Regions from separate parts of the Mesorhizobium sp. M0159 genome, predicted to be linked through region 2. Evidence: predicted binding sites of a transcription regulator. Region 2 holds the regulator's gene; each other region holds the start of a gene.

Region 1 (9,857 bases), on a different contig from region 2:
GTCGTAGAGCTTGAACGCTGTCTCGCCATCCAGCATGTCGCCGGAGGCCAGCTTTTCCGTCGCCTCCGAAAGCAAGCCCAAGCCGCGCACCAGCGTCTTGCGGAAACGGGTTTCCTCAAGCTTCAGCGTTTCGGTGATCATCTGTTCGCCGCGCACCAGTTCCGGGTAGGCTTGGCCCATCTCGCGGACCAGTGCCGGCACCAGGCGCCACATCAGCGGATCGCGGGCGCCGAGCAACTGCGCGTGGCGCATGGCGCGGCGCATGATGCGACGAAGCACGTAGCCGCGTCCTTCGTTGGACGGCAGCACGCCGTCGGCGACCAGGAAGCAGGACGAACGCAGGTGATCGGCGATGACGCGCAACGATGCGACGGCGTCCGCATCCGGACCTTTGCCAAGCGCCGACGACGCAGCGTCGATCAGGTGGCGGAACAGGTCGGTTTCGAAGACGCTTTCAACCCCTTGCAGGATGGATGCCATGCGCTCGAGGCCCATGCCTGTGTCGATCGACGGACGCGGCAGGTCGACGCGCTCGTCCTTCGTCACCTGTTCGTACTGCATGAACACCAGGTTCCAGAATTCAAGGAAACGGTCGCCATCCTCCTCGGGGCTGCCGGGAGGGCCGCCCCAGATATGCTCGCCACGGTCGATGAATATCTCCGAACACGGCCCGCAAGGTCCAGTGTCGCCCATTGCCCAGAAATTGTCCGAAGTCGCGATGCGGATGATGCGATCGTCCGAAAGGCCGGCGATCTTCTTCCAGTACGAGGCCGCCTCGTCGTCGGTGTGGTAGACGGTGACCAGCAGCTTGTCCTTCTTCAGCCCGAACTCCCTGGTGATCAGGTTCCAGGCAAGCTCTATGGCCCGCTCCTTGAAATAGTCGCCGAAGGAGAAATTGCCGAGCATCTCGAAGAAGGTCAGGTGGCGCGCGGTGTAGCCGACATTGTCGAGGTCGTTGTGCTTGCCGCCGGCGCGAACACTCTTCTGGGCAGTCGTGGCGCGCGAATACGGCCGCTTCTCCAGACCGGTGAAAACGTTCTTGAACTGCACCATGCCGGCATTGGTGAACATCAGCGTCGGGTCGTTGCGCGGCACCAGCGGGCTTGACGCGACGACCTCGTGACCTTCCTTGCGAAAATAGTCGAGAAATGCCGACCGGATCTCGTTGACGCCACTCATGAATACTGCCTTTTCGAGAGAACCGCCGGCTGCCGGCGGAAAATAGACATGGCCTTTTAGCGGTCGCACCGCAGCCTGTCCAGAAACACCAAATGGGCTCAAATCCCGGCTTTCACCAGCGCCTTGAAATGCGTCTGCCTCGCCGTCAAACGCGAACCGCCGGCCCTGGGCCGGCGGTTCGAAACGCATCGATTACGCAAACTCAAAATCAAAACATCAAATCGAAACCTGGCTGAGGCTCAGCGAGGCGTCGCTTGCCCTACATCACCCCAGCGTCGTCCTCGAAACCGTCGTCGCTGCTTTCGGAGCCGCCGTTCTCAAGGAATTTCTCAGCGATCAGCCCGGCATTCTGCCGTAGCGCCAGCTCGATCTCGCGCGCCGTGTCGGGATTGTCGCGCAGGAACAGTTTTGCGTTTTCGCGGCCCTGGCCAAGACGCTGCGAATTGTAGGAGAACCAGGCGCCCGACTTTTCGACCACGCCCGCCTTAACGCCGAGATCGACCAGCTCGCCGGTCTTGGAGACGCCCTCGCCATACATGATGTCGAACTCGACCACCTTGAAGGGCGGCGCCAGCTTGTTCTTGACGACTTTGACGCGGGTCTGGTTGCCGACGACCTCGTCGCGATCCTTGACCGAGCCGATGCGGCGGATGTCGAGGCGGACCGAGGCATAGAATTTCAACGCATTGCCGCCGGTCGTCGTCTCGGGCGAACCGAACATGACGCCGATCTTCATGCGGATCTGGTTGATGAAGATGACCATGGTGTTGGAGCGCGAGATCGAGGCGGTGAGCTTGCGCAGTGCCTGGCTCATCAGGCGGGCCTGCAGGCCGGGCAGCGAATCGCCCATCTCGCCTTCGATTTCCGCCCGCGGCGTCAACGCCGCCACCGAATCGACCACCAGCACGTCGATGGCGCCGGAGCGCACCAGCGTGTCGCAGATCTCCAGCGCCTGCTCGCCGGTATCGGGCTGCGAGATCAAAAGGTTTTCGAGATCGACGCCGAGCTTGCGGGCATAGACCGGGTCGAGCGCGTGCTCGGCATCGACAAAGGCGCAGATGCCGCCCTTCTTCTGGGCTTCGGCCACCGTGTGCAGCGCCAGCGTCGTCTTGCCCGAGCTTTCCGGCCCGTAGATCTCGACGATGCGGCCGCGCGGCAGGCCGCCGACGCCAAGCGCGATGTCCAGCCCAAGCGAGCCGGTCGGCACCGTTTCGATCTCGACGACCTGCTCGTTCGCGCCGAGCCGCATGATCGAGCCCTTGCCGAAGGCACGCTCGATTTGCGATAGCGCCGCATCCAGAGCCTTTGATTTGTCCACCGCTTTGTCCTCTACAAGCCGCAAAGAATTCTGAGCCATGATACATCACCCCGTGGTCGTCAATGGAGGCCGGACAATCCCGCAATCCTTAAAAGAATGTACCTCATTTGTTCTCATTTGTCAATGAGCACCAAGGGTTTGAAAAATAACGCATATCCCTATTTGTTCTATTTTTGTTTCGCAATTATTGCTTCCGATGTGTCTCGCCTCGCATGCGGCGCCGTTGCCGTCACCAACCGAATCGAACCCGCGATTGCAGGGTTCCGCCCGGCGACCTAGTCTCCCCGGGCAACAGCTAAAGGGCATTTTGACGGCATGATCAAATCCCCGACGATCCTGGCCGTGGGCGGCGCCTATATCGAGCGGCGCGGCCGGGTTGCCGGCGCCTTCGTGCCGGCCGCTTCCAACCCCGGCACGATGCGCGAGCATGTCGGCGGTGCCGTCTTCAACGCCTTGCGCTGTGCGGTGCGACGCGGCGCCTCGGCCTCGCTGCTTTCGGTGCGCGGCGGCGATGCCCTTGGCGACACGGTTTTACGCGCCGTCACCGAGGCCGGCATTGCCGACCTGTCGGCGGTGTTCCTCGACCGAGCAACGCCAAGCCATACGATGCTGATCGATAGCGACGGCGGGCTGATCGCCGGCCTTGCCGACATGGTGCTCTACGAGCTGGCGCTTCCCAAGCAGATCCGCCGCGCCAAGGTGCGGGAAGCGATCGGTTCGGCCGACGCGGTGCTGTGCGACGCCAACCTGCCGTCGACCGCGCTGGGGCGGCTGGCGGCACTCGCCGCCGACAAGCCGGTGTTTGCGCTTGCGGTCTCGCCCAATAAGGCGGCGCGGCTGATGCCGGTGCTCGACCGTCTGGCGCTGGCCTTCATGAACCGGCAGGAGGCCGGCGTGCTCGCCGGCGTCGGCATCGATGCTGACGATCAAGGCATCGTCGACGGCCTAAGACGCGCCGGGCTGAAAAGCGGCGTGATCACCGCCGGCGACGAACCAGTGCTCGGTTTTGACGAATTGAGCGCGTTCTCGATCTCGCCACCGCCGCTACAAAAGCGGACCGATACTGCCGGCGCCGGCGACGCATTGGCAGGCGCCACGATCGTTGCCCTGCTGCGCGGCCTGACGCTACGCGCGGCACTGCGCGAAGGCATTGCCGCAGCTATGCTCGCCGTCGAGCGCGCCGCCTTCACCAGCGCCAGCTTTGCCGAGGCGCTGGCGCTCGTGCCCGAGGCGCGGGACCTGGCGTGAAGTGCGGCCCGGAATTGCCAAAGCATGACGCAGCCTATTTTCCGGCGCGCCGTCCTGCCTCGTAGGCGCGGCGCGCCCAGATCACCATCTCGTCGGGATCGTCGAATGCGCTGTCGGGAACGCTCCAATAGGGCATCGACACGAGCTTGCCGTGGCGCGAGCCGGTATAGGTCCATTGCCGGCAGCCGGCCGCTTCGAAATCCGGTGCGCTTTCGGCGTCGGCCTTCAGCATCAATTCGCCACGGATGACGATGGCGACGATGACGCCGTCGAAATAGATGCCCTTGCCGCCGAACAGCTTGCGGATGCTGACCGGGCCGAGGCCTTCGAAAAGCTCTTCTATGCGCTCGTTGTCCATGCGGCGATCATGTCACCCGGATTTCCCCTTGTCATCGACGCAACCGGCACCATCCTGACAAGTTCAGAATCAATTTCGTCGGAGTTTTTCATGCCGCTTCTGCTCAAAGGGTCCTGCCGGTGCAATGCCGTGCGTTTCGAGGTGGAAAGCCACACGCCGGTGCCGTTCATGCTGTGCTACTGCTCGATCTGCCGCAAGCAGCAGGGCGGCGGCGGTTTCGCCATCAATCTCGGCGCCGATTACAAGACGCTGAAAATCCAGGGCAAGCGCCATCTCGGCGTCTACCGCGCCGAGATCGAGGACGACGAGCACCCGCAACGCGAGATCTCGACGGGCGAGCGGAACTTCTGCACGAAATGCGGGACGGCACTCTGGCTCTACGATCCGACCTGGCCGGAGCTGGTGCATCCGTTTGCCTCGGCGATCGACACAGACCTGCCAAAGCCGCCGGAGAAGGTGCATCTGATGCTGAAATACAAGGCGAACTGGGTCGAGCCCGACATCGGCAAGGGCGACAAGGTTTTCGATGTCTACCCGGAGGAGTCGATCGCAGACTGGCACAAGCGAACGGGGATGTGGGTGGATTAGCTGCTCCCGGCCTTAGGTCGGTGCGTGAGAGCCACCCAGCGCTCTATCTGCGCCACATCCACCCCACTGCGTTGGGCCGCAACCAAGGGATGATCTGCATCATGCAGAAACACCTTCGGACGCTGATCACCGGGCTGAAATACAACATTGGCATGCAGATGCAACGAGCCTGGATACTCAGGAATGTTGTGCATCAGGTATCCAAAACAGAGTTCTTCTTCATACTGGCCACTGTCATATCCATCTCGGTATAGATCCAAGCTTTTTTCCGAGACCGACATCCATACGCCGAAACAGAACTCGCTGGATAGCTGAGGCACTGGCAGAGGCAGCAAGCAACGAACAAACCGATCGGTTACCCCCGACGCACGGCGCACCTCGCAGAAATCTTCATTCTTACGAAAGGTCGCTCGAGCGGCATCGTCAAGCGTGTCCGTGTCCACGGGCGCACCGAACGCCATATCTGTTGGAAGCCCGGTATATTCCTGACCGCAACAGGCACACCGCCAGCGATATGCCTCGGCACTCATCACCAGTGACGCTAAGCCGCGCTTGCTTCGCGTGCTTCGGCCAGTGCCTTCAGATCGGCCGGCTTCAATTCGACCGATTCGCCGCAGCCGCAGGCCGAGCTCTGGTTCGGGTTGCGGAAGGTGAAGCCGGTGCGCAAAGTCGTCTGCTCGAAATCCATCTCGGTGCCGAACAGGAAAAGTGCCGCCTCCGGCGCGACATAGACATGGGCGCCATCGCGCTCGATATGGTCGTCCTTGGTGTTCGGCTCGGTCACCAGATCGACCGTATATTCCATGCCGGCGCAGCCGCCCTTCTTGATGCCAAGGCGAATGCCATGCGCATTCTCACGGGTCGCAACGATCTCGCGCACCCGGTCGGCGGCCTTTTCGGTCATGGTGATGACGGCAAAGCGTCCCATATCGTTCTCCACTTTCACGCGGGTTCAAGGCCTGCGGATCATTCTCGCCTAAGATGGTGAAGTTTTCTGCTCACTGCAACCAATTTGGATGTAATTTCAGTTGGCGACAATCGAACTATGGCGAAACTGAATGCCGCTTGACACCAATCGAACAGTTGAATTTCGGTCATCTCCTGCTCGGCTCAGCCTGGTTGCCGCTTTATCAGTGGCAATGGCAACTTTAGGCATTGCAATTGGATGGCGCCTAGTGCCGAATATCGCTCCAGGTAGCTTCAGGCAATTTCTCGGTTGGATAACGGCCATATCGTTCACCGGCACTTTTGTGATCGCTGTGGGGCGTCTTTTCGATTTGAAACGGCCGACGCTAGTTTTGTCGCCTAAGGGCTTTTGGGACGTCCGCCTGTCAGCAGAGTTCATTCCATGGAGTGTCGTCAAGCACATTTCTGAGCGGAGTTACCGGCGACAAAAGTTCCTTTTGGTAGAAGTCCTAGAGAGCGTCTGGCAGAGCCCGTCTTTGACCAAAATGGCGCGCTGGAGTCGGGGTCCCAATAGAGCGATGGATCTAGACGCAATGTGTATTGGCACGGGAGACCTCGACGTCAAGTTTGACGAGCTGTTCTCAGCGATCACGGCTTATGCCCAAACATACGGCGCCAAGGTCGACTAAGTTCAATACCACCCAACCGCCACCTGTGCCTCTTCCGACATTCGGTCGGGCGACCAGGGCGGGTCGAAGGTCATGTTAACCTCGACGCCGGAAACGCCTTCGACGGCGCCGACGGCGTTTTCGACCCAGCCCGGCATTTCGCCGGCCACCGGGCAGCCCGGCGCGGTCAGCGTCATGTCGATCTTGACCGAGCGGTCGTCCTCGATATCGATCTTGTAGACCAGGCCGAGCTCATAGATGTCGGCCGGGATTTCCGGGTCATAGACCGTCTTCAGCGCCGAGACGATGTCGTCGGTCAGCCGCGCCAATTCGTCGGCGGGAATAGCCGATCCGGAAACCGCCGCATTGGTGGCCGTTTCGGAAGTGGTCTCGGCGGTATGGCTGGCATCATCCATGATCGTCACCCGAAGAACTTTCGCGCCTTTTCCAGCGCACCGGCCAAAGCATCGACTTCGGCCCTGGTATTGTACATGCCGAACGACGCCCTGCATGTGGATGTTACGCCGAAGCGTTTCAACAGCGGCTGGGCGCAATGCGTGCCGGCGCGGACCGCCACGCCCTGCCGGTCGATGACCATCGACACGTCATGGGCGTGGATGCCCTGCAGCTCGAACGAGATGATGGCGCCCTTGCCGGGCGCATCGCCGAAGATGCGCAGTGAATTGATGGCGCGCAGTTTTTGATGCGCATAATCCTTCAGATCGGCCTCGTGCGCGGCGATGCCCTCGCGGCCGATCTTTTCCATGTATTCGAGCGCAGCACCCAGCCCGATCGCCTGGACGATCGGCGGCGTGCCGGCCTCGAAACGGTGCGGCGGATCGTTGTAGGTGACGATATCTTGCGTCACCTCCTCGATCATTTCGCCACCGCCCATGAACGGGCGCATGCGCTCCAGAATATCCTTCTTGCCGTAGAGCACGCCGATGCCCGACGGGCCATAGACCTTGTGGCCGGTGAAGACGAAGAAATCGCAGTCGAGATCCTGCACGTCGATCGGCATGTGCACGGCGCTCTGGCTGCCGTCGACCAGCACCGGAATGCCGCGCGCATGAGCGATGCGCACGATCTCCTTGATCGGCGTCACCGTGCCCAGTGCATTCGACATGTGGGTGATGGCGACGAGCCTGGTGCGGTCGGTCAGCCGTTTCTCGAATTCCTCGATATGGAACACGCCGAGATCGTCGACCGGTACCCAGACCAGCTTGGCGCCCTGCCGCTCGCGGATGAAATGCCACGGCACGATGTTGGAATGATGCTCCATAATCGAGAGCACGATCTCGTCGCCTTCGCCGATGTTCGGCATGCCGAAACCATAGGCGACCGTGTTGATCGCCGCCGTGGTGTTCGAGGTGAAGACGATGTTGTCGGTGCTCGGCGCATTGAGGAAACGGCGCACCGTCTCGCGCGCCTTCTCATAGGCGTCGGTCGCGGCATTCGACAGGAAATGCAGGCCGCGATGGACGTTGGCGTATTCCTGGGAATAGGCGTGCTGGATAGCGTCGAGCACGGCCTGTGGCTTCTGCGCCGAGGCGCCATTGTCGAGATAGACCAGCGGTTTGCCGTAGACTTGCCGCGACAGGATCGGGAAGTCGCGGCGGATCGCCTCGACGTCGTAGGGGATGTTTTCGACTTTCTGGTCCATCACAACTCTCTCGAGGCACCGCCTCATTCCGTCCAGCACCCCTCATCCGACCGAGCTTCGCTCGGCCACCTTCTCCCCCAAGGGGAGAAGGAAGAGCGCCTCTCCTTCTCCCCTTGTGGGAGAAGGTGGCGCCGAAGGCGACGGATGAGGGGTGTTGGCACCAACCCCTCAGTCACCTCTACCCGTGCGTCAAAAACCAATCGTCGAGCCGACGTTCGAGCGCCTCGACGATTGCCTCGTCGTCCAGTTCCTCGATTACCTCGGCGACGAAGGCCTTGACCAGCAAGCCGCGCGCGGTCTTCTCGTCGACGCCGCGCGCCATCAGGTAGAACAAATGATTGTGGTCGATCTCGGTGACGGTCGCCCCATGGCCGCAGACGACGTCGTCGGCGAAGATTTCGAGCTCCGGCTTGGTCGAGAACTCGCCGTCGTCCGACAGAAGCAGCGTGTTGCAGGCCATCTTGGCGTTGGTCTTCTGCGCATATTGATGGACGTTGATGCGGCCCTGGAAGACGCCGCGCGCCTTGCCGGTCACCACATTGCGGATGACTTCAGTCGAGGCCGTATGCGGCACGGCGTGGTCGAGCACCATGGTGACGTCGGTATGGGTGTCGCCGGCGAGCAGATTGATGCCGCGCAGGGTGAATTCGGCGCCCTCGCCGGTCGTCTTCACAACGACCTCCTGGCGCACCAGCTTGCCGCCGGCATTCATGACGAACAGCGTCAGCTTCGAACTCTTGCCGAGATGCGCCTTGAACTGGGCAAGGTGCGTCGCCGTATCCGGCTGCTCCTGCACGATGAGCCATGTCACCTCGGCGCCCTCGCCAAGCACAAGCTGGCTGACCGAACTGACCAGCGCCGCCTCCTCGCCTGCCTGGCGTTCGACGATGACAGCGTTGGCACCGGCACCGACGCGGACGGCCAGCCGTACATGCGTCTGTCCACCGGCCTGCAAATTCTGCAATTCGAGCGGCTTGTCCATTTGGGCCCCGTCGGCGATGTCGACGAAATAGCCGTCGGCGACAAAGGCGGTGTTGAGCGCGCCGATGGCGTCGTCGCTGCCATAGGAATCCAGCCCCGGGGCGATGCTGCCGTCGGTCAGCTTCTCCGACAGGCGCTGTACCGTGACGCCCTCGACAGCAGCCCATTTCGCGCTCGAAACGCCGTTCAGCACCGGCAAAACCGAGGAGCCTTCGACGATCGGCGCAATGGCTTTCGCAACCGCTGCCGGATCGAAGTCCGGCACCGAGGTCAGCAGCCGGCGCAGGTCCGTATAGTGCCAGGATTCGATGCGCCGCGTCGGCAGGCCGCTTTTGATCGCCTCGATGGCGTCGTCGCGCTTCAGCATCACCGCGCCGTCACCGGGCAGCAGCGACAGCCGCTCGCCAAAGGCGTCGATCAGCGCCGTTTCGGCTAATGTCCGCTGGGGTGTTGTCGTGTGCATATTCATCAGTTTCGTCCTGCCTTCCGGCATCTCACGCGGCTTGCCCGATCACGCCGGCATAGCCATTGGCCTCGAGGTCGAGCGCCAGCGACTTGTCGCCCGACTTGATCACCTGACCCCTGTAGAGCACGTGCACCGTATCCGGCACGATGTATTGGAGCAGGCGCTGGTAGTGGGTGATGACGACGATGGCGCGGTCCGGCGAGCGCAGCGTGTTGACGCCGTCCGCGACGATCTTCAGCGCGTCGATATCGAGACCGGAATCGGTCTCGTCGAGCACGCAGAGCTTTGGTTCCAGCAGCTTCATCTGCAGGATCTCGGCACGCTTCTTCTCGCCGCCGGAAAAGCCGACATTGAGCGGCCGCTTCAGCATCGCCATGTCCATGTTGAGCGAGGCGGCCGCTTCCTTCACGCGCTTGAGGAATTCCGGGATTTTCAGCGGCTCCTGGCCGCGCGCCTTGCGCTGCTCGTTCATCGCCACCTTC
Region 2 (9,857 bases):
CGACAAGGCTGAGACGGTGCGCACGGCAGTCGCAGAAGGTTTTGTCGCGATGCGGCCCGAGACGCTGGACATGATCCTCGCCGGCGACGCCAAGAAGGGCGACGTGCTGGGCACAGCGCGAATTGCCGGCATCATGGCGGCCAAGAAGACGCATGAACTGATCCCGCTTTGCCATCCGCTGCTGCTGACCAGGATATCTGTCGATATCGAGGCGGACGCCGCGCTGCCCGGCCTGAAGGTGACAGCATTGACCCGCGTCACCGGCAAGACCGGCGTTGAGATGGAGGCTCTGAGTGCCGTCTCGGTCGCTTGCCTGACCATCTACGACATGGCCAAGGCGGTCGACCGCGCCATGGTCATCTCCGGCATCAGGCTGGTTGAAAAGACCGGCGGCAAATCCGGCGACTACAAGATCACCGGAGACGGGGCCACCGAGGCAGGCCGATAATGGCGCTGGTCCCAGTTGCCGAGGCGCTCGAGCGCCTGCTGGACGGCGCAGCAGCGCTGCCGGGCGAACGCGTCGCACTGCTGGATGCCGCCGACCGCGTGCTGGTGGAGCCGGTTGTGGCGCTCCGCACCCAGCCGCCGTTCAACGCCTCCGCCATGGACGGCTATGCCGTGCGGGCGGCCGATATCGCGTCCGTACCGGCAAGGCTTTCGGTGGTCGGCATGGCGCCGGCCGGACGCGGCTTTGCCGGAACGGTGCAGCAGCGGCAGGCCGTGCGCATCTTTACCGGCGCGCCGCTTCCCGAAGGCGCCGACACTATCGTCATCCAGGAGAACGTCCGCGATCTCGGTGGCGGCAGCGTCGAAGTGACGGAACCGACGGTGCAGGGGCGCAACATCCGCCGCCTCGGGCTCGATTTCGCCAAGAGCGATGTCCTGCTGCCCAAAGGCCGCCTGCTCGACCCGGCGGCCTTGTCGCTGGCGGCATCGGCCAATCACCCCGAGGTGCGCGTGGTCAAACGGCCGCTGGTCGCCATCATCGCCACCGGCGACGAATTGCTGCCGCCGGGCAGCGATGTTGGCCCCGACCAGATCATCTCCTCCAACGCCTATGGTGTCGCCGCTGCCGCACAGTCGGTCGGTGCGCGCGCGCTCGACCTTGGCATCGCGCCGGACCGCAGGGAGGCGATCGCTGCGCTGGTTGAAAAGGCCGTGAAGGCTGGCGCGAACGTCATCGTCACGCTGGGCGGTGCCTCGGTCGGTGACCACGACTTCGTCCATGACGTGCTGACCGGGCAAGGCATGACGCTCGATTTCTGGAAGATCGCCATGCGGCCGGGCAAGCCACTGATGTTCGGGCGGCTGGGAGACATTCGCTGCATCGGCCTGCCCGGCAATCCGGTGGCAAGCCTGGTCTGCACTCAGCTCTTCCTGAAGCCGCTGCTGGCGCGGCTCGGTGGCCGCGCCTTTCAGCAGGATATACGTCGGGCACGGCTCGGTGCTGCCATGCCGGCCAACGATCTCAGGCAAGATTATGTGCGGGCTGTTGTCATAGATGACACCGGTACGCTCGTGGCGACGCCGTTCGGCATCCAGGACTCCTCGATGCTGAAAATGCTGGCCGATGCCAACGGGCTGATCGTTCGCGCGCCGTTCGCTCCTGCCGCGGCGGCGGGCTCCCCCTGCGACGTACTGATGCTACGCTGAACCTGCCTCACTCCGAAATCAAGGTCCGGGTCAGCGGATGGTCTGGATCGGCCAAACCGTCGATGATGTTGAAATGATGCCGGTCAGGCTCGACCACCGAGCTGGTCGCGGTACCCAGGCCGATCCAGATGTTGGCCAGCAACGCGCTCTGACGCAGGAATTCGGCGCGCTCGCCGCCGCCGGCCCAGCAGGTCAGGCGGGCCTTGTCCATCGGGCGCAGCAGCACCGGACTTTCGGCCTGCGCCTCGGCCTCATCGATCGCCAGCGTCTCGTTCATGCCGGTGCGCATGATCGGGCGCAAATCGTGCACCCCCGAGATCGACACCACGTGACGAACGCGCCGGACCACTTCGGGCGCCAGCGGCGTCGTCGCCGTAACCATCCGGCTAACAAGATGGCCGCCGGCCGAGTGTCCGGTCAGCATCAGCGGCCCTGGAACCATCGCCGCCGCCTTGCCGATCGCCGCGCCGACTTCCTTGACGATGCCGCCAATGCGTATCTGCGGACAGAGCGTGTAGGACGGCATCGCCACCGCATAGCCGCGATCAACAGGGCCAGTGGCAAGATGCGACCAGAAACTCTTGTCGAATGCCATCCAGTAGCCGCCATGAACGAACACCACGAGTCCCTTGGGCTTGATGGCCGGCAGGAAAAGATCGAGCCGGTTGCGTGGGTTGTCGCCATAGGCCATGTCGAGCCGCGCCCTGCCCTCGGTCGAAAGCACGTCGCGGAAAACCCGCGCGGGCTCGATCCAGGCCGCCGGCCAGCGATCGCTGCCGGCTATGTTGGCGCCGTTGGCATAGGCGTTGTCCCAATCGGCAATGTGACGTTCGAACACCCTGCGCCCTCCCTGGCAATATAGCCTTGCAACGTAGCCGTGAGCATCGCGCGGCGCGTCGTCGCCAGCCTCACGATTCCAGCTCTCGCATCAATCTCAAGTGACAGCCGCCTTGATGGCGAAGCGCGCTTCCTTCCACGCACCGGTGCGCAGGATGTCCTCAAGCACTTCGACGGCCTGCCAGACATCGGCATAGCCGACATAGAGCGGGGTGAAGCCGAAGCGCATGGTCGATGGCGCGCGAAAATCGCCGATCACGCCACGTTCGATCAGCGCGCGCATGACCTGGTAGCCATGCTCATGCATGAATGAAATCTGGCTGCCGCGTTTTTCCCCATCGCGCGTGCTTTCGAGCGTGAGCCCGTAAGTGCCGCACTTTGCCTCGACAAGCTCGATGAACAGATCCGCCAGTGCGATGCTCTTCTTGCGCACCGCCGTCATGTCGACATCGTTCCAGATGTCGAGCGCGCCCTTCAGCGTGCGCATCGACAGGACCGGCTGCGTGCCGCACAGAAACCGGCGGATGCCGGTGCCGGCCGCATAGCCTGGCTCGAAGGCGAAGGGCCGTGCATGGCCCCACCAGCCGGTGAGCGGCTGCTGGATGTCGGAAAGATGCCGCTCAGCCGCATAGATGAAGGCAGGCGCGCCCGGGCCGCCATTCAGATATTTGTAGGTGCAGCCAACGGCAAAATCGGCGTTTGCCTTGTCGAGTTCGACTGGCATCGCGCCGGCGGTGTGGCAGAGATCCCAGACGATCATCGCCCCGGCTTCCTGAGCCCTGCGCGTCAGCGCCGGCATGTCGCGCAGTTCGCCCGACTTATAGTTGACGTGGTTGACCAGCACCACGGCGGTGCGTTCGTCGATCAGCTCTTCGATGGTCGGCGCGTCGACCCCCGAGAGGCGCAGCAGCGTATCTTTTCGCGTCGAAACCACACCCTCGGCCATGTAGAGGTCCGTCGGAAAACTATCGCCCTCGGCGACGATGACCTGCCGCTCCGGTCGCATGGCCATGGCGGCGTGCAGCAGCTTGTAGATGTTGACCGATGTCGTGTCGCAGACCACCGTCTGGCCGGCCGCGGCACCGATCAGGCGCCCGAGCTGGTCGCCAAGTTCAAGCGGCATGTTGAACCAGCCGGCCGTGTTCCATGCGCGGATGAGATCATGCGACCATTCTTCGGTCGCGGCCTTGTGCAGTTCATCGAAAGCGGCACGTGAAGCAGCTCCTAGCGAATTGCCGTCGAGATAGATCACTCCTTGCGGCAACACAAAGCGGTCGCGCATCGCGCGCAACGGATCCGCGGCATCCATCGCCTTTATGGCCACGAGATCGGGAATTCCTGTCATGATTTGTCTGCTCCCCCAAGATCCAACGCAACGCCGGACACGCATCGACTGTTCTTCCATTACCTGGTTGCGCGCAGCAAGGCTCCACCGGCGAGAAGCAGCCTGACCAGGCGGTGGAAACCGGGACTTAACCCGAGGTTGGCGTTTTGAATTCGTTTCGTTCACGGTGCATTGACCAAACCGCACAGTCGATACGGGTTCAATTCCGTGCCTTTTGCCGACCGACGGCCGATGCCAGTGCCGCCTTCTAGGAGGCCAGAAGGGCGCAAACGAAAGCAGAATCAAGGCGATGAGGCTCGCGGCGGTGAAAATGCGGTACGCCGGTAGGGGACGTCGTTTGTTTCCCGAGCCTTAACGCATTCATTAAACTTTAAACAGTTGCGGAACACAACTGGAACAGATAGTGTTTGTTCTGGGTTTGTTTTTCTGATTCTGTTGGGGGTCGCTATGCTGACACGCAAACAACACGAACTGCTTATGTTCATCCACGAAAGGTTGAAGGAAAGCGGTATCCCGCCTTCATTCGACGAGATGAAGGAAGCGCTCGATCTGGCTTCCAAATCCGGAATCCACCGGCTGATTACGGCGCTGGAGGAGCGCGGCTTCATTCGCCGTTTGCCCAACCGGGCCCGTGCGCTGGAGGTGCTACGCCTGCCTGACTCGATCGCCCCCGGCCTCAATGCGGCACGCAAGTTCTCGCCGAGTGTCATCCAGGGCAGCCTTGGGCAAGGCGCCCCTCGGCAGGGCAAGCCGACATCGTCGCGTGTCCCTGCAGCCGGCAATGACGACGATGTCGTCGCCGCCGTTTCGATCCCGGTAATGGGCCGCATCGCGGCCGGTGTGCCGATCGATGCCATCCAGCACCAGACGCATTCGATTTCGGTGCCGCCGGATATGATCATGGGCGGCGAGCATTATGCGCTCGAGGTCAAAGGCGATTCGATGATCGAGGCTGGCATTTTCGACGGCGACACGGTGATCATCCGCAATGCCGATACGGCGAGCCCCGGTGAGATCGTGGTGGCACTGGTCGACGAGGAGGAAGCGACGCTGAAGCGGTTCCGCCGCAAGGGCGCCTCGATCGCCCTGGAAGCCGCCAATCCGGCCTACGAGACGCGCATCTTCGGACCAGACAGGGTCAAGGTGCAGGGCAAGCTCGTCGGACTGATCCGCCGCTACTGAGCTCCGCCCTTGGCGCCGGCTTTGGGGTTGTCGGCCCTGCGGTATGGCGGCAGGCCCCGTGCCGCGCGTGAAAATTTCCGCTGCACGTGCCAGGGCCGGTATGATTTTTCGACGGCGAAGCGGATCTCGGCGCGTGTTGCCGCTTGTGGATCGAAATAGACGGCGGCACTTCCCGCGCGCGCCAGTTGCCGTTTGGTGACGACGAGGACCAGCCGGTCGTAGTAGCAGGGGTTATGGGCGGTGGCGTCGTCGATGACGATCAAGCTGGCAAAGGCGCAGGCTGGCCGCGCAGTATCGCGGTCCTTGGCTTGCGCGATGATCGCGCCGGATGGATGCATGGCAAGGCAGAGGCCGTCCGTGCAAATGAACGGCATGCCCGGCGGTAGGTCGGCCGGATCGGCAATGTCGAATTGCGGGTCGTTCTTTCCAGGCGTTTCCGGCGCGACGATGGCCTCTGATGTGAGCGCGCGTTTCCAGTTGTCGATGGTGAACTCATTCGGGCGTGCCCGGTTGACCGCGAGTTCACCGCTGCCGATCGGCAGCGCGACCAGCCGCGCGTCCTCCGAGACCAATACGTCGGGTATGCGTGTCTGCGTTGTCGTCAGCAAGCCGGCGAGCGCAAAAGGAAGTGCCGCCAGCCGCAACCAGGTCGTCGCCATGCTGGCAATGACGAGGGCGATCGTCACCAGAAGGACGGATCTCAGCGAAATCAGCCCGACCGCATCGATCGGCGAGCGCTCCGAGATCCACCCGGACAGGGCGATCATCGCCGTCAGCCCCTTGCCCATGACATAGAGGAAAGGGCCATCCGCACCGAACGGCATCGCCAGCGCGCTGAGAACGGCGAAGGGCATGACGACCAGTGAGACGATGGGCATGATGGCCAGATTGGCGAACAGGCTGAGCGGCGCCACGCGCTGGAAATGCCATATGGCGAAAAGCGCCGTGGCGCTCCCTGCAATGATCGAGGTCATCGCCAGACCGCACATGCCCAACAGGACCTTTCGAGTGGCAAAGCGTAGCGGCGACCGCCGCGGTGGCGGCGTGGTGGCCCTGCCGGCGCGGTAATCGGACCAGCCTGCATAGGCGCCGACAAGGGCCGCCGTCGCGGCGAAGGACATCTGGAAACTCGGACCGACCACCTCGTGCGGCGACACCAGGATGACCGCGATGGCCGAGATCGCCAGGTTGCGCATGGTGAGCGCGGCCCGGTCGAACAGCACGGCGATAAGCATCACCGCCAGCATGATGAAGCTGCGTTCGGCCGCAACGACAATGCCGGAAAAGACGAGGTAGGCCGCAATCGAAAAAAGCGCGGCGGCCGCGGCATATTTCTTGACCGGCCGTCGCGATGAGAAATCGGGAAACAGCGCAAAGGCACCCCGCAGCAGCGCCATGATGGTGCCGGCGACCAACGCCATATGCAGCCCCGAGATGGAGATGATGTGGTAGATGCCGGTGCGCCGCATCGCTTCGTTGATCTCCTCGGGAATGCCGGCGCGCACGCCGACGATCAGCGCAGCAGCAATCTCGCCCTCGGCACCGCCGATGCGGCTGCGGATATGGTCGGCGATCGATTCGCGCGCGTCTTCGATCGCGGAAGAAAGCTGCGCGGCAAGCGGCATGCTGCCCGACGACACGACTTTCGGATTGCCGAGAAAAAAGCCGCTGCCGCCGATACCGGCGAAATAGCTGTCGAAGGAGAAATCATAGCTGTCGGGCCGCACCGGGCCGGTCGGCGGCAGCAGCCGCACATAGCCGGTGATCTCGGAACCGGCGGTCAGCTCAGCCGGTATCTTCATCGCCGAAACGCGGACCCGTTCCGGCATGTAGCGCAGTGTCGGCCTGGCCGTTGAGATCACATCGATTGTCAGCCTGATGCGGCCGCTCGCCATGGGCTCGTACGATACGACGCGACCCGTCAGCCGCGTCGAGATTTCGGAGCCGAGCATATGCGTTCCGACACGCCATGTCTCGAACTTGGCGGCAAGTACGCCAAGCGCGCAGAGCAGCGCCACCATGAAGCACAGGCGCGTCCTGGGCCATGACCGCGAGACGACGGCACAAAGGGCCGCGAGGAGCGCGATTGCGATCGGCTGTGGAAAGGCCGGCTCCACCGACAGCCCGAAATATACGACCACCCCGCATGCGAGGAACACCGGCACCAGCAGGAAGGCGATGCCGCGGTCGAGTTCCAGGCCGGCTGCCGAGGTTACGCTGTTGCGGATACGGGACGGTGACGGGAGGCGGAAACGCCTAGGCAGGCGTACGATGGGCTCGCCCGCGGGCACGAGAACCGTTGCTGGGTCGCTGGCCGGCAGCGACGGAGCATCGAAGCGCGGAGCGGGTAGCAATGCCGGTGCCGGCAGGACAGGCGGGGGTGCGGCAAACAGCAAGCGTTCGCTGACGCCGCTGCCAACGTCCTCGCCCTCGCCCGCACCACGGCCTCGCACAGCCATCGGGTCTGCCCCTTGCGCCCTCGACCTCCTATGCTACATGAACGCGCAACGCGCGAAAGTCCGCAAACCCACTTCCTTCGCCCGCCTGAGAGTTCCATGCCCGATAAGGTCGTCACCCGTTTTGCCCCCTCGCCCACCGGCTATCTGCACATTGGCGGCGCGCGCACGGCGCTGTTCAACTGGCTGTATGCCAAGCACACAGGCGGCACGATGCTGCTGCGCATCGAGGACACCGACCGCGAGCGCTCCACCGATGCGGCAAGCGCGGCCATTCTCGACGGGCTTTCCTGGCTTGGCCTGACATGGGACGGCGAGCCGGTGTCGCAGTTCGAGCGTGCGCCGCGCCATCGCGAGGTGGCCGAGGAACTCGTTCGTATGGGCAAGGCCTATTATTGTTATGCGACGCCTGCCGAGCTAGAGGCAATGCGCGAGAGCGCACGGGCCAAGGGGCTGCCTCCCCGCTATGATGGACGCTGGCGCGACCGCGACCCGTCGGAGGCGCCGCCCGGCGCCAAGGGGGCGATCCGCATCAAGGCGCCGACAGACGGCGAGACGGTGGTGCATGACCGCGTCCAGGGCGACGTGCGCTTTCCCAACAAGGATCTCGACGATTTCATTATTCTGCGCTCGGACGGCAATCCCACCTACATGCATGCCGTCGTCGTCGACGATCACGACATGGGCATCACCCACATCATCCGCGGCGACGATCATTTGACCAACGCCGCACGCCAGACCGTAATCTATCAGGCCATGGGCTGGGAGGTGCCGTCGATGTCGCATATCCCGCTGATCCACGGTGCCGACGGCGCCAAGCTGTCGAAGCGGCACGGTGCGCTTGGCGTCGAAGCCTATCGCGCCATGGGCTACCTGCCGGAGGCGCTGCTCAACTATCTGGCGAGGCTTGGCTGGAGCCACGGCGACGATGAGATCATGTCGATCGCCGACATGATTGCATGGTTCGACATTGGCGACGTCAACAAGGGCGCCGCCCGTTTCGACTTCGCCAAGCTCGAGGCGCTTAACGGCGTGCATATGCGCCGGATGAACGACGCGGCGCTGCTCGACATCTTCATCGCCACTCTGCCCTATCTTGAAGGCGGCCCGGCAATCGCGGCGCGCCTCGACGACAGACGCAGGGCGCAACTGCTTGCCGCTTTGCCGGGCCTGAAGGAGCGCGCCAAGACGCTGGTCGAACTTGTTGAAGGGGCTGCATTCCTTTTCGTCGAGCGGCCGCTGCCGGTCGACGAGAAGGCGGCGGCGCTGCTCAGCGGTGAGGCGCGCGCGATCCTGCGGGGCGCTCATGCGGCACTAGCCACGGTTTCGGAGTGGTCTGCCGCCTCAGCCGAAGCCGCGATCCGCGACTATGCGCAGGCCGCCAGCCATAAACTCGGCGCCGTGGCCCAACCTTTGCGCGCCGCGCTCACCGGCAAAAGTACCTCGCCAGGTGTCTTCGATGTGCTGGCCGTGCTTGGCCGCGAGGAAAGCCTGGCGCGGATCGCTGATCAAATCGATTAGCAAACTGGCCCAAGAAGATTGGCATTGAAAGGTGTGTTTCGCAGTGCAACATTGGGTCTTGGCCTAATCTGCCGCGCAGATTTAATTGCGGGCGCAAATGTGCGTATTCCGATGTTTTTGACGTGTTGGGTTCAGATATTTTGCCTTTGCCGGCCTGAGGAAACAAAAAGGAGTTTGCTATGACCGAACCTGCGACAAAAATGGAATTTGGCGGCAAAACCCAGGCATCGACGGCCAAACTGGAACTCGGCGGCAAAATCCATGAATTCAAGATACGAAGTGGTTCGGTAGGACCTGACGTCATCGACATCGGTTCGCTCTACAACACCGCCGGCGTCTTTACCTACGATCCCGGTTTTACGTCGACGGCGAGCTGCGAATCGGAAATCACCTTCATCGATGGCGATGCCGGCATTCTTTTGCACCGCGGCTACCCGATCGACCAATTGGCCGAGCACGGCGACTTCCTCGAAGTCTGCTATCTCTTGCTCTATGGTGAACTCCCGACCAAGGCGCAGAAGGACGATTTCGACTACCGGGTGACGCGCCACACCATGGTGCATGAGCAGATGTCGCGCTTTTTCACCGGCTTCCGCCGTGATGCGCATCCGATGGCGGTGATGTGCGGCGTGGTCGGCGCGCTGTCGGCCTTCTATCACGATTCCACCGATATCTCGGACCCCTATCAACGCATGGTCGCGTCAATGCGGCTGATCGCCAAGATGCCGACGATCGCGGCGATGGCCTATAAATACCACATCGGCCAGCCATTCATTTACCCGAAGAACGAGCTGAATTTCGCAGCCAATTTCCTGCATATGTGCTTCGCCGTGCCTTGCGAGGAATACAAGATCAATCCGGTG
Region 3 (9,857 bases), on a different contig from region 2:
CGGCGACGGCTGCCCAGATGCCGCCAAGGCTCGGGCTGGAGAAGGCCATCCGCCATGCCAGGCCGGCGCGGTCGAGCGTTTCGGTCGCCACGCTGCGCAGCAGGCACGGCGCTTCGAGCGCCACCAGCGGCAACGCCTCGCCATCGCGCAGGCTGGTCTCGATCTGTTTTGCCGGGCCGATCCAGCGCATCTGGACGTCGGCTACATGCCGGCTGTAGGGCAGCGTCGCGCCATTGTGCCAGGCAAGCGCGATATCGAGGCTGCCCGAAATGATCCGTTCGGCAAGCTCATGGCTGCGTGCGATCCTGGCCTCGATCTTGACCTTGGGATGGGCGCGGGTGAAGCGCCCGAGCACCTCCGGCAGCACCGCCTCGCCGAAATCCTCCTGTAGCCCAAGCCGCACCCAACCCTCCAGCTCGACATCGTGGATGGCGGAGGCGGCCTCGTCATTGAGCTCGATCAGCCGCCGCGCGTAGCCGAGCATGGTCTCGCCCGCGTCCGTCAGCACCAGACCACGCCCAGATTTACGGAAGATCGGCGTCGCCGCCTGCTCCTCCAGCTTCTTCAATTGCGCACTGATTGCCGAGGTCGAGCGGCCGAGCCGGTCGGCGGCCTTGGCGAAGCTGCCCAGCTCCATGCCGGTGACGAAGCTGCGCAGGACTTCGAGATCGAATGTCACGCGTCGCATGCCAATAATCCTGATATTCGGGACCTTACGTCAAAAACTTCCTGATATTCAGTACGAAGCTATGGCGGTAGAGAGAGCGCGTCAAGACCGAATGCAGCCGACCCATGCAGGAGCTGAACCATGTCCGCTGTCGCCACACGAGCAGATTGCAAACCGCTTCGCCCGGCCGCCGTTGCCGCCCCGTCAGAAGCGGCGGCACTTCGACCCAATCATCGCTGGAAGGTGCTGGGCATCGGCGTCGCCGCCAATGCCTGCTTTTCCGCGACCTTCTCCGGCATTCCGGCGACGGCGGTGTTCCTGCGCTCGGGCTACCATCTCTCCAATGGCGAACTCGGCCTGGCGCTTGGCCTTCTCGGCCTGGGCGTGGCGCTGAGCGAATTGCCGTGGGGGCTGCTGACCGATCGCTGGGGCGACCGCCGCGTTCTGCTGACGGGGCTCGGCGCAACCGCGGTTTGGCTGCTTGTCATGGCCGCGCTGGTCGTGCCGTCACCGGCCCATATTCCCGGCATCGCGCTTCTCGCCGCTGCCCTGCTGGTCACCGGATTGCTCGGCGGCAGCGTCAACGGCTCCAGCGGCCGCGCCATCATGGCCTGGTTCGGCGAAGGCGAGCGCGGCTTTGCCATGAGCATCAGGCAGACGGCGGTGCCGCTTGGCGGCGGGCTTGGCGCGCTCGTGCTGCCATCGCTCGCTTCAGCCCATGGCTTCACGGCAGTCTTCGGACTTCTGGCGGCTGCATCCGCGGTCTCGACCTCGCTCGCCTGGCGCTGGCTGCATCAGCCGCCGGCGCATGACGATGCCAATTCGGGCAGCATGGCATTGTCGGCCGGCCCGGCGCCGCTGCGCAACCCGGCCGTCTGGCGCATCGCAACAGCCATCGGCCTGCTTTGCTTTCCGCAGGTGGCGGTGCTTACATTTGCTTCCGTGTTCCTGCATGATTTCGCCGGCATGGGAACAGCCGTGATCAGCGCCAGCCTGGCTGCCGTGCAGGTCGGCGCCATGGTCATGCGCGTCTGGAGCGGCCGCTACACCGACCGTCACGGCAACCGCCGGTCGTTCCTGCGTCTGTGCAGCATGCTGAGCGTGGCCGCCTTCACCGTGCTTGCGGCGCTCGTCTTGTTTTCGGCCCAATTCTTGTCAGGCCAAGCGCCGATGCTGTCGCCGGCGATGGTCGCGATGCTGGTCGTGGCCGGCATCTGCGTCTCCTCCTGGCATGGCGTCGCCTACACCGAGCTTGCGACGCTGGCCGGCGCGAGCCAGGCCGGAACGGCGCTCGGCCTTGCCAACAGCCTGGTCTTCATTGCCTTCTTCCTGGTGCCGATCGCCATTCCCGGACTTCTCGTGCTCTGCTCGTGGGCAGGCGTCTGGCTGGGTGCGGCTATTTGCGCGCTGATCGCCTGGCCGATCTTTCTTCCGTCAAGCGATGGCCGCAAAAGCGCCTGACTTCGACACGAGATGGGAAAACAACGTTCTAAGCTGTTAACGCCCCATCAAGGTTAATGCATCATTGTAGCTCTCCAGTGGGGTCCGTTGCGTTTCTGGAGAGTTCCGTGCATCGACGTGTTTTGACGCGGCTTGTCGCCGCCGCCGGTGAGAAAAAGCGTTCCTTCCTGTCTCCGTTTATTATTGGCCTTGGCATCTGGATCGGCTTTCCGACGGTCGCTGCCTATCAGGACATGACCAGCCTGGTCTCCGGCCTGGAGGCGCCGAGCGTCCGCTGGAACGCCTATGTCGAGAAATCCGTCGCCGGCTCCGTTCACGCCGCCGAAATGCCCTTCCTCGATTCCAGCAGCACCGGCTCGCTCTCCGGCTCCGGCGTCCAACTGCCCGGCATCGGCTCCGTCTCGTTTCGCGGCAAGGGCGGCATCGCCGGCACGACGCCGGACGAGAACCGCATCACGCGTGCCGACAAGAAGGGCCGCATCATCCAGGTCTCGCCCGTCTCGCCGCCGAAGAACTTCAACGCCGGCTCGATCTTCGAGCGCACCTCTTCGCTGCTCCGCCCAAGCATGGACAGCGGCCTGAGGATGGCTTTCGCCAAGCCCGAGATCAAAGGCAAGGAAATCCAGATCGCCGCCGCCTTCCACACGCGCATCGACAAGAAGCCGGATTCCGGCGTGCCGGCGATGCTTGCCGCGCTGGTCAACAATGATCATCCTGACGTGCTGGCGACCGCTTACGCCTCGTCGGTCCCCGATTACGCCAAGGCGTCGCCTTTCGAGGCCTTGCTGCAGGACGAGGACGCGAACGATGGCCGCTTCATTCCGCCGCTGAGCAAGGGCGATCATTCTTGGATGCAGACGCCGCTGCCGGCGAGCGTCTTTTCCAAACCGGAGCAGGCCTGTCTCGCCAACGGCATCTATTTCGAGGCGCGCGGCGAAGCCGTGCGTGGCCAGGCCGCCGTCGCCCAGGTCATCCTCAACCGCGTCCGCAACCCGGCCTATCCGAACTCGATCTGCGGCGTCGTCTACCAGAACGACAACTGGTTCAACCGCTGCCAGTTTTCCTTCGCCTGCGACGGCAGGAAGAAGCGCATCGACAACCCCGCTGCCTACCAGACCGCACAGGATGTCGCCATGGCCGTCACAGCCGGCAAGATCTTCATTCCGGAAGTCGGCTCGTCGACCCATTATTACGCCAACTACGTCCATCCGGGCTGGGCGCGGACGATGCAGAAAATGACCAGGATCGGCCTGCACATCTTCTACCGCACCTATGGCGGCGGCTGGAGCTGAGCGCTCGGGCAGCCCTTGCATCTTTCCCGCGAGAGCGGCCGATCGAAGACGCATCGCCGTAGGGATTCGGCCGCAGCCCGCCAGAGGCCGCGTCGGGCACGATGTCGCACCCGAGCAAGTAGCTGATTTATAACAAAAAAATACTTGAGCTTGAACGTCCGCCCGTGGCTTGACGGGCGCGGACCCTCTAACTATGTTGCCGGCGACTTTAAGAAGCGGACGGACGGCGACGGTCTGACCGGGCAGGAGGGGGTTGCGTGGCCGACAAGAATGGGCCAGACGGAACCGGCAAAACCGGCCGCGGCAAGCAGCATGAAGCCGACATCCGCGACGACGATCTTGAGCGCCGCCGGCGCGACCTTGAAGCATCGCTTGCGACAAGGCGGCCTGATCGGCTCGAGGGGAAAGACGACGCGAAAGCGGGCAGTGTGGCCGGGTACGGCCAGGCGCTCAAGCTGTCCAGCGAGTTCATCGCCGGGATAGTGGTCGGCGCGGCTCTCGGCTGGTTTATCGATCGCGTGGCGGGGACATCGCCATGGGGTCTGATAGTCGGGCTGCTGCTGGGTTTTGGCGCCGGCGTGCTCAATGTCCTGCGTTCAGCCGGGCTTGTGTCGGAATTCGGAACGGGCGACAAGCCGCGCGATCCGAAAGAATGAATTGAGGCGCCGCATGCCGGCGCATTGAACAGGATACTGAAGCCGTCTGCGGCTTTGATGGGGATTTAAAGTGGCTGCTGACAAGGTCGATCCGATCCACCAATTCCAGATCCATCCGATCATTCCGATTCACATCGGCGGCTACGACCTGTCTTTCACCAATTCGGCACTGTTCATGCTTGCGACGGTCGCTGTCGCATCGGCGTTTCTCTACCTCAGCACGTCGAGCCGCAGCCTGGTTCCGGGCCGCCTTCAGTCGGTCTCGGAAATGGCCTATGAATTTGTCGGCAATATGCTGAGGGACGCGGCGGGCACGCAAGGCATGAAGTTCTTCCCCTTTGTGTTCTCGCTGTTCATGTTCGTGCTTGTCGCCAACCTGCTTGGCCTGTTCCCGTATTTCTTCACCATCACCAGCCACATCATCGTCACTTTCGGCCTCGCTGCGCTGGTGATCGGAACGGTCGTTGTCTACGGCTTCACCAAGCACGGCCTTGGCTTCCTGAAGCTGTTCGTCCCGCACGGCGTGCCGGTTTACCTGCTGCCGTTGGTGGTGCTGATTGAGGTGATTTCCTTCGTCTCGCGTCCGGTCAGCCTCTCGGTTCGTCTGTTCGCCAACATGCTCGCCGGTCACATCACGCTGAAAGTGTTCTCGGGGTTTGTCGTCAGCCTGAGCGCGCTCGGCGCGGTCGGCGTGGCGGGTTCGGTTTTGCCGCTGGCGATGGCCGTGGCGCTGACGGCGCTGGAGCTGCTGGTCGCGTTCCTGCAGGCCTACGTCTTTGCCGTGCTGACCTGCATGTATCTCAACGACGCCCTGCATCCCGGGCACTGACAAGGTTTCCGGCATTGCCGCCGGATCGAATTTGCAACGGAATTTTAGATCCAAAGGAGTTGAATAAATGGACGCAGAAGCAGCAAAGTACATCGGCGCCGGCATCGCATGCCTCGGCATGGGCGGCGCGGGCATTGGCCTCGGCAACATTTTCGGCAGCTATCTGGCGGGCGCGCTGCGCAACCCGTCGGCCGCCGACGGCCAGTTCGGCCGTCTGATCTTCGGCTTCGCCGTGACCGAAGCGCTGGGTATTTTCTCGCTTCTCATCGCGCTTCTCGCCCTGTTCGGCTGAATGCTTGTTCGGCTGAACATTGGGAAGAATTGAACAGGCCGGCCGCGATCCTGCGGCGGGCCTGAATTTCGGGGATAGTCCATGTTCGTGACATCTGCCTTTGCGCAAGAGCCCGCGCCCGCCGTCGAAGGTGGCAGCGCTGGCACCGGTGTGCCTGCCGAGGCGCACGGCACGTTCCCGCCATTCAATCCGGCGACGTACCCCTCGCAGCTTCTATGGCTGGCAATCACCTTCGGGCTGTTTTATCTCTTCTTGAAACGGGTGGTGATGCCGCGCGTTGGTGGCATCATCGACGTGCGCAACGACCGCATTACCCAGGATCTCGACCATGCTGCCCGGCTGAAAAGCGAGGCCGATGCCGCCGTTGCCGCCTATGAGCAGGAATTGGCGGAAGCCAAGGGCAAGGCCAATGCGATCGGCCAGCAGGCCAACGATGCGGCCAAGGCGGAAGCCGAAGCTGCCCGCAAGACGATCGAAGCCGCCCTCGACCAGAAGCTTGGCGAGGCCGAGGCGCGTATTTCTTCCATCAAGGCCAATGCCATGAAGGAAGTCGGCACGATCGCCGAGGATACCGCTTCAGCCATCGTCGAGGCGCTTGTCGGCGGCAAGGCCAGCAAGGCCGAAATCGCGGCCGCGGTCAAATCCGTGGCCGGGTGAGGAGCGCATCATGGACGCCACATCTCTCGCGACGCTTTGGGCAACGGTTGCTCTCGTAATCTTCCTCGGCATCGCCATCTACATCAAGGTGCCGGGCATGATCGCCAAGGCGCTCGATGCGCGTGCCGACAAGATCAGCTCCGAGCTCGAGGAAGCGCGGCGGTTGCGCGAAGAGGCCCAGCAACTGCTCGGCCAATACCAGCGCAAGCGCAAGGAAGCCGAGCAGGAGGCCGCGGCCATCGTCGCCGCCGCCAAGCGTGAAGCCGACATGCTTGCCGCCGAGGCGCACAAGAAGACCGAGGACTATGTCGCCCGGCGCACCGCCTTGGCCGAGCAGAAGATCGGCCAGGCCGAGCGCGAAGCGATCGGCGAAGTGCGCACCAGCGCCGTCGATATCGCGGTCGAAGCCGCGCGCGCGCTGCTGGCCGGCAAGATCGACGCCAAGGCCGGCGCCGACCTGTTCAACGCCTCGCTGCAGGATTTGAAGTCGAAGCTGAACTGAGCGGAGCGTAATCTCCCCCCTCGAGGGGGAGATGGCCGGCAGGCCAGAGGGGGTCGCCGCGCGTGAAGCGCCAGCCTTCTCTTTCGTCCCGCATGGCGTCGCGCCAGGACGTACCGACCCCCTCTGTCGCCTTTGGCGACATCTCCCCCTCGAGGGGGAGATCACACCATGCCGAATCGCTCAATCCAAACCCGAAAAACCCTCTTCCTCCAGCACCTCGGTGCCGCCGAACCGGAACGGCGCGAAGGAGGCGCGGTGCAGCCGCGCCACTGGTCCATGCAGATCGATCGCCGTGCGATGGCGCACAGTGGCGTAGCCCATATGGAGTTCGAAGCCGTAACGCGCATGATGGCTGCCGCAGCCGCACATCATGCGGTCGCGCATCACCTTGGCGACGATCGAGGCTGCGGCGATCGACTGCGAGCGCTGGTCGCCCTTGATCAGTGCTTTGCCCTCGCAGGGCAGGCCGGGCGGCACGTCGCGGCCGTCGGCCAGTGCCAGCTTCGGCCGGATTGACAGGCCGGCCACGGCACGGCGCATCGCCTCCAGGCTGGCCTTGAGGATGTTGGAGGCATCGATGCCTTCGGCGCTGACCGACGCCATCGATACGGCGAGTGCGGAGCCAAGGATTTTCAGGAACAGCGCCTCACGCTGCAAATGCGTCAGCCGCTTGGAATCGTCGAGGCCGTCGGGGATGTTGGCGGGATCGAGCACCACCGCTGCCGCTACCACCGGCCCGGCGAGCGGGCCGCGGCCGGCCTCGTCCATCCCCGCCACCGGCCACAGGCCTTCGGCCACCGCCTTCGTCTCGAACGAGAAGTCGGGTTTCTCGACGATTTCGAAGAGAAGCGGAGAATCGGAACGCGGGCGAGCCATGGTGCGGCGAGGTTCGCATCGGCTCCGATTCTCCGCAAGTCCCTCCGGGTCGGGCGGGGCACCGGACCAGGAGGGGCTACCGTCTGCAAGCCCGGGGACAGGACAGGCCGGACGGGATGTTTCGCCTGCTGCGGCCGCTTCAAGCGGCTGGCGCGAGACGCTTTGTCACAGCAGCATCAGCTGCTCGGTTGCCTTGGCAGCGGGGACGAACTGGTCGGTCCTGAGCGAGCGCCGCTCGGCGTTGAGGCCGAGCCGTTTGGCGGCGATCTCGAAACGCCGGCCGATCTGCCAGGCATACGGGCCGGAGCCTTTCATGCGCTTGCCCCATTCCGAATCGTAGTCCTTGCCGTCGCGCATCGAACGGATCAGCGACATGACGTGGCGATAGCGGTCGGGATAGTGGCGCAGCAGCCAGTCCTTGAAGATAGGCGCGACCTCCAGCGGTAGGCGCAGCAGCACATAACCGGCCTCGCGTGCGCCAGCTGCCTGCGCCGAATCGAGGATGCGCTCCATTTCCGGGTCGGTCAGTCCGGGGATGATCGGCGCGACCATCACCGAGGCCGGAATGCCGGCGTCCGAAAGCTGCCTGATCGCCTCCAGCCGCTTGGTCGGCGTCGACGCGCGTGGCTCCATGGTGCGCGCCAGCATGCGGTCGAGCGTCGTCACCGACAATGCCACCTTGGCCAGCCCGCGTTCGGCCATGCGTGACAGAATGTCGATGTCACGCGTCACCAGTGCCGATTTGGTGACGATGCCGACCGGATGGCCGCGCGCCTCCAGCACTTCGAGGATCTCGCGCATGATCCGGTATTGCTTCTCTATCGGCTGGTAAGGATCGGTGTTGGTGCCTATGGCGATGGTGCGCGGCTGGTAATTATCCCTGGACAATTCCTTGTCGAGCAGCCGCGCCGCATCCGGCTTGGCAAACAGCTTCGATTCGAAATCCAGCCCCGGCGACAGGCCCATGAAGCTGTGCGTCGGCCGCGCGAAACAATAGACGCAGCCATGTTCGCAGCCGCGATAGGGGTTGATCGAGCGGTCGAAGGAGATGTCGGGCGATTCGTTGCGCGTGATGATGGTGCGCGGCTTCTCGACCTGTACCTCGGTCTTGAACGGCGGCAGCTCCTCCAGCGAATTCCAGCCATCGTCGAACACATGCCTGCTGACCGGCTCGAAACGGCCGGACGGATTGATGCCCGCCGACCTGCCGCGATTGCGGTCCGGACGGACGCGCATGCCGCTCTGCTCGATCATAGCATTCGCCATTTCGGCCCTGCCAGCGCCGAAGGCTGCAATGTCGGCACGCACGATCTGTTCCATCTTGGCCCTTTCCCAGGGACTGTCCGCCCGCTGTCGAATCGCTCTGCTCATGAATGTATTCCTATCGTATTGATGAGAACAAAGCAAGAACTTTCTCGCGGCGCGCCGCAAAAACTGGCGCTGCCCACCGCTTTCCGCTATTCGGCTAAACATGCTCAGCGTCCTGATCGAAACCCTGAATGACGAGGAGGGCCTTGCCCGCACGCTCGCCTCGCTGATCGGCGGCGCGGTCGAAGGCGTGGTGCGCGACGTTCTCGTCTGCGACACCGGCTCGACCGATCAGACGCACCGCGTCGCCGAACATGCCGGCTGCCACTATGTCAGCGGCGGCATCGCCGCCGGCATCAGGCAGGCCAAGGGCGACTGGCTGCTCTTGCTGGAACCGGGCGCGCGGCTGGGAGAGGGCTGGATCGACGAGGTCGTCGCCCATACCGCCAGGCAAACCATGGCGGCGCGGTTCTCGCGGGCACGCGGCAGCCGCGCGCCGTTCCTGTCGCGCGTCTTTGCCGGAAATCGCGCTCTCGCCGAAGGCTTGGTGATCAGCAAGCGTCAGGCCGCGGCGCTGTCGAAGAACGCCCGCAGCGCCGAAGCGATCGCCCGCGGCCTGGCGACCAGGAGGCTCCACGCCGAGATCTGGGTCGCGCCGCGGAATTGACGGCTTACCGTCCCGGTCCGGGGAACCCGCCCCAAGCAAATTTTCTGGCGGGTCGTCGTTTATTGTGCATTGCACAAAATCGGGCCGGGGGTTACCATTCCCGGCGATATGGGCGAATAGGGTTTGGGGTGTGCCGGAGCGGCGACGACTAACGTCGATGCTGTTCCCTCGATATTGTGAGGACCCCGATGACCCTTTCAAGCCCTGACAAGTCCGGCGCTGCAAGCCTCGAGGCGATCGCACGCAACGGCGGTACGCTGCGCCGCATCGCCGCCCGCATCCCGACCTATCTTTCCGACCTTCGCGAGAATCCGGCATGGCTGCCGATGTTCATGCTGGCGCGCACCATGCCGGCGCGGCGCCTGCACTGGCGCGGCGCGAAGCCGGTTCCGCCGGCGCGCAATGTCGGTGAAACGATGTTCGCCGGCGTCGATCGCGATGCCGTCGTCGGCGCGCTGCGGACGGAGGGGCTCTATTCGGGCCTGATGCTGCCGGCCGCCATCCATGAGGAGATCGCCCGCTTCGCCGAGCGCACGCCATGCTTCGGCAATTTCGACCGCCGGCTGGAATTCCTGCCCGAAAAACACGCCGATGCCGAAAAGCATTTCGGCCGCCCGCTGCTCAGCGGTCACTATTTCGAACGGGTCCTC

The links. Region 2 encodes LexA, which represses DNA repair genes until DNA is damaged. Its sites were predicted from a motif close to TGTTCNNNNTGTGTTCNG; they were not measured.
Region 1: recA (recombinase RecA) is a predicted target of LexA. The motif match lies at 2,661-2,678, and genes of this name have one in related genera.
Region 3: NKJ32_RS29775 (PA0069 family radical SAM protein) is a predicted target of LexA. The motif match lies at 8,627-8,644, and genes of this name have one in related genera.

What each region holds. Positions count from the first base shown of each region.
Region 1 covers NZ_JAMYTF010000071.1:8,311-18,167, reverse strand. The annotation lists gene alaS (alanine--tRNA ligase) at 1-1,179, opposite strand, end outside; gene recA (recombinase RecA) at 1,439-2,536, opposite strand; gene NKJ32_RS32565 (PfkB family carbohydrate kinase) at 2,813-3,745, shown strand; gene NKJ32_RS32560 (TfoX/Sxy family protein) at 3,780-4,103, opposite strand; gene NKJ32_RS32555 (GFA family protein) at 4,194-4,691, shown strand; gene NKJ32_RS32550 (DUF2199 domain-containing protein) at 4,688-5,221, opposite strand; gene sufA (Fe-S cluster assembly scaffold SufA) at 5,233-5,619, opposite strand; gene NKJ32_RS32540 (STM3941 family protein) at 5,750-6,286, shown strand; gene NKJ32_RS32535 (SUF system Fe-S cluster assembly protein) at 6,289-6,681, opposite strand; gene NKJ32_RS32530 (cysteine desulfurase) at 6,687-7,928, opposite strand; gene sufD (Fe-S cluster assembly protein SufD) at 8,107-9,378, opposite strand; gene sufC (Fe-S cluster assembly ATPase SufC) at 9,404-9,857, opposite strand, start outside.
Region 2 covers NZ_JAMYTF010000029.1:12,353-22,209, reverse strand. The annotation lists gene moaC (cyclic pyranopterin monophosphate synthase MoaC) at 1-448, shown strand, start outside; gene NKJ32_RS23915 (molybdopterin molybdotransferase MoeA) at 448-1,653, shown strand; gene NKJ32_RS23910 (hormone-sensitive lipase) at 1,661-2,491, opposite strand; gene kynU (kynureninase) at 2,588-3,835, opposite strand; gene lexA (transcriptional repressor LexA) at 4,283-5,017, shown strand; gene NKJ32_RS23895 (ComEC/Rec2 family competence protein) at 5,011-7,476, opposite strand; gene gltX (glutamate--tRNA ligase) at 7,573-8,994, shown strand; gene gltA (citrate synthase) at 9,174-9,857, shown strand, end outside.
Region 3 covers NZ_JAMYTF010000051.1:15,037-24,893, forward strand. The annotation lists gene NKJ32_RS29730 (LysR substrate-binding domain-containing protein) at 1-688, opposite strand, end outside; gene NKJ32_RS29735 (MFS transporter) at 809-2,128, shown strand; gene NKJ32_RS29740 (cell wall hydrolase) at 2,236-3,420, shown strand; gene NKJ32_RS29745 (AtpZ/AtpI family protein) at 3,678-4,076, shown strand; gene NKJ32_RS29750 (F0F1 ATP synthase subunit A) at 4,147-4,905, shown strand; gene NKJ32_RS29755 (F0F1 ATP synthase subunit C) at 4,973-5,197, shown strand; gene NKJ32_RS29760 (F0F1 ATP synthase subunit B) at 5,279-5,854, shown strand; gene NKJ32_RS29765 (F0F1 ATP synthase subunit B) at 5,865-6,356, shown strand; gene rnhB (ribonuclease HII) at 6,537-7,232, opposite strand; gene NKJ32_RS29775 (PA0069 family radical SAM protein) at 7,398-8,552, opposite strand; gene NKJ32_RS29780 (glycosyltransferase) at 8,704-9,207, shown strand; gene NKJ32_RS29785 (phytanoyl-CoA dioxygenase family protein) at 9,396-9,857, shown strand, end outside.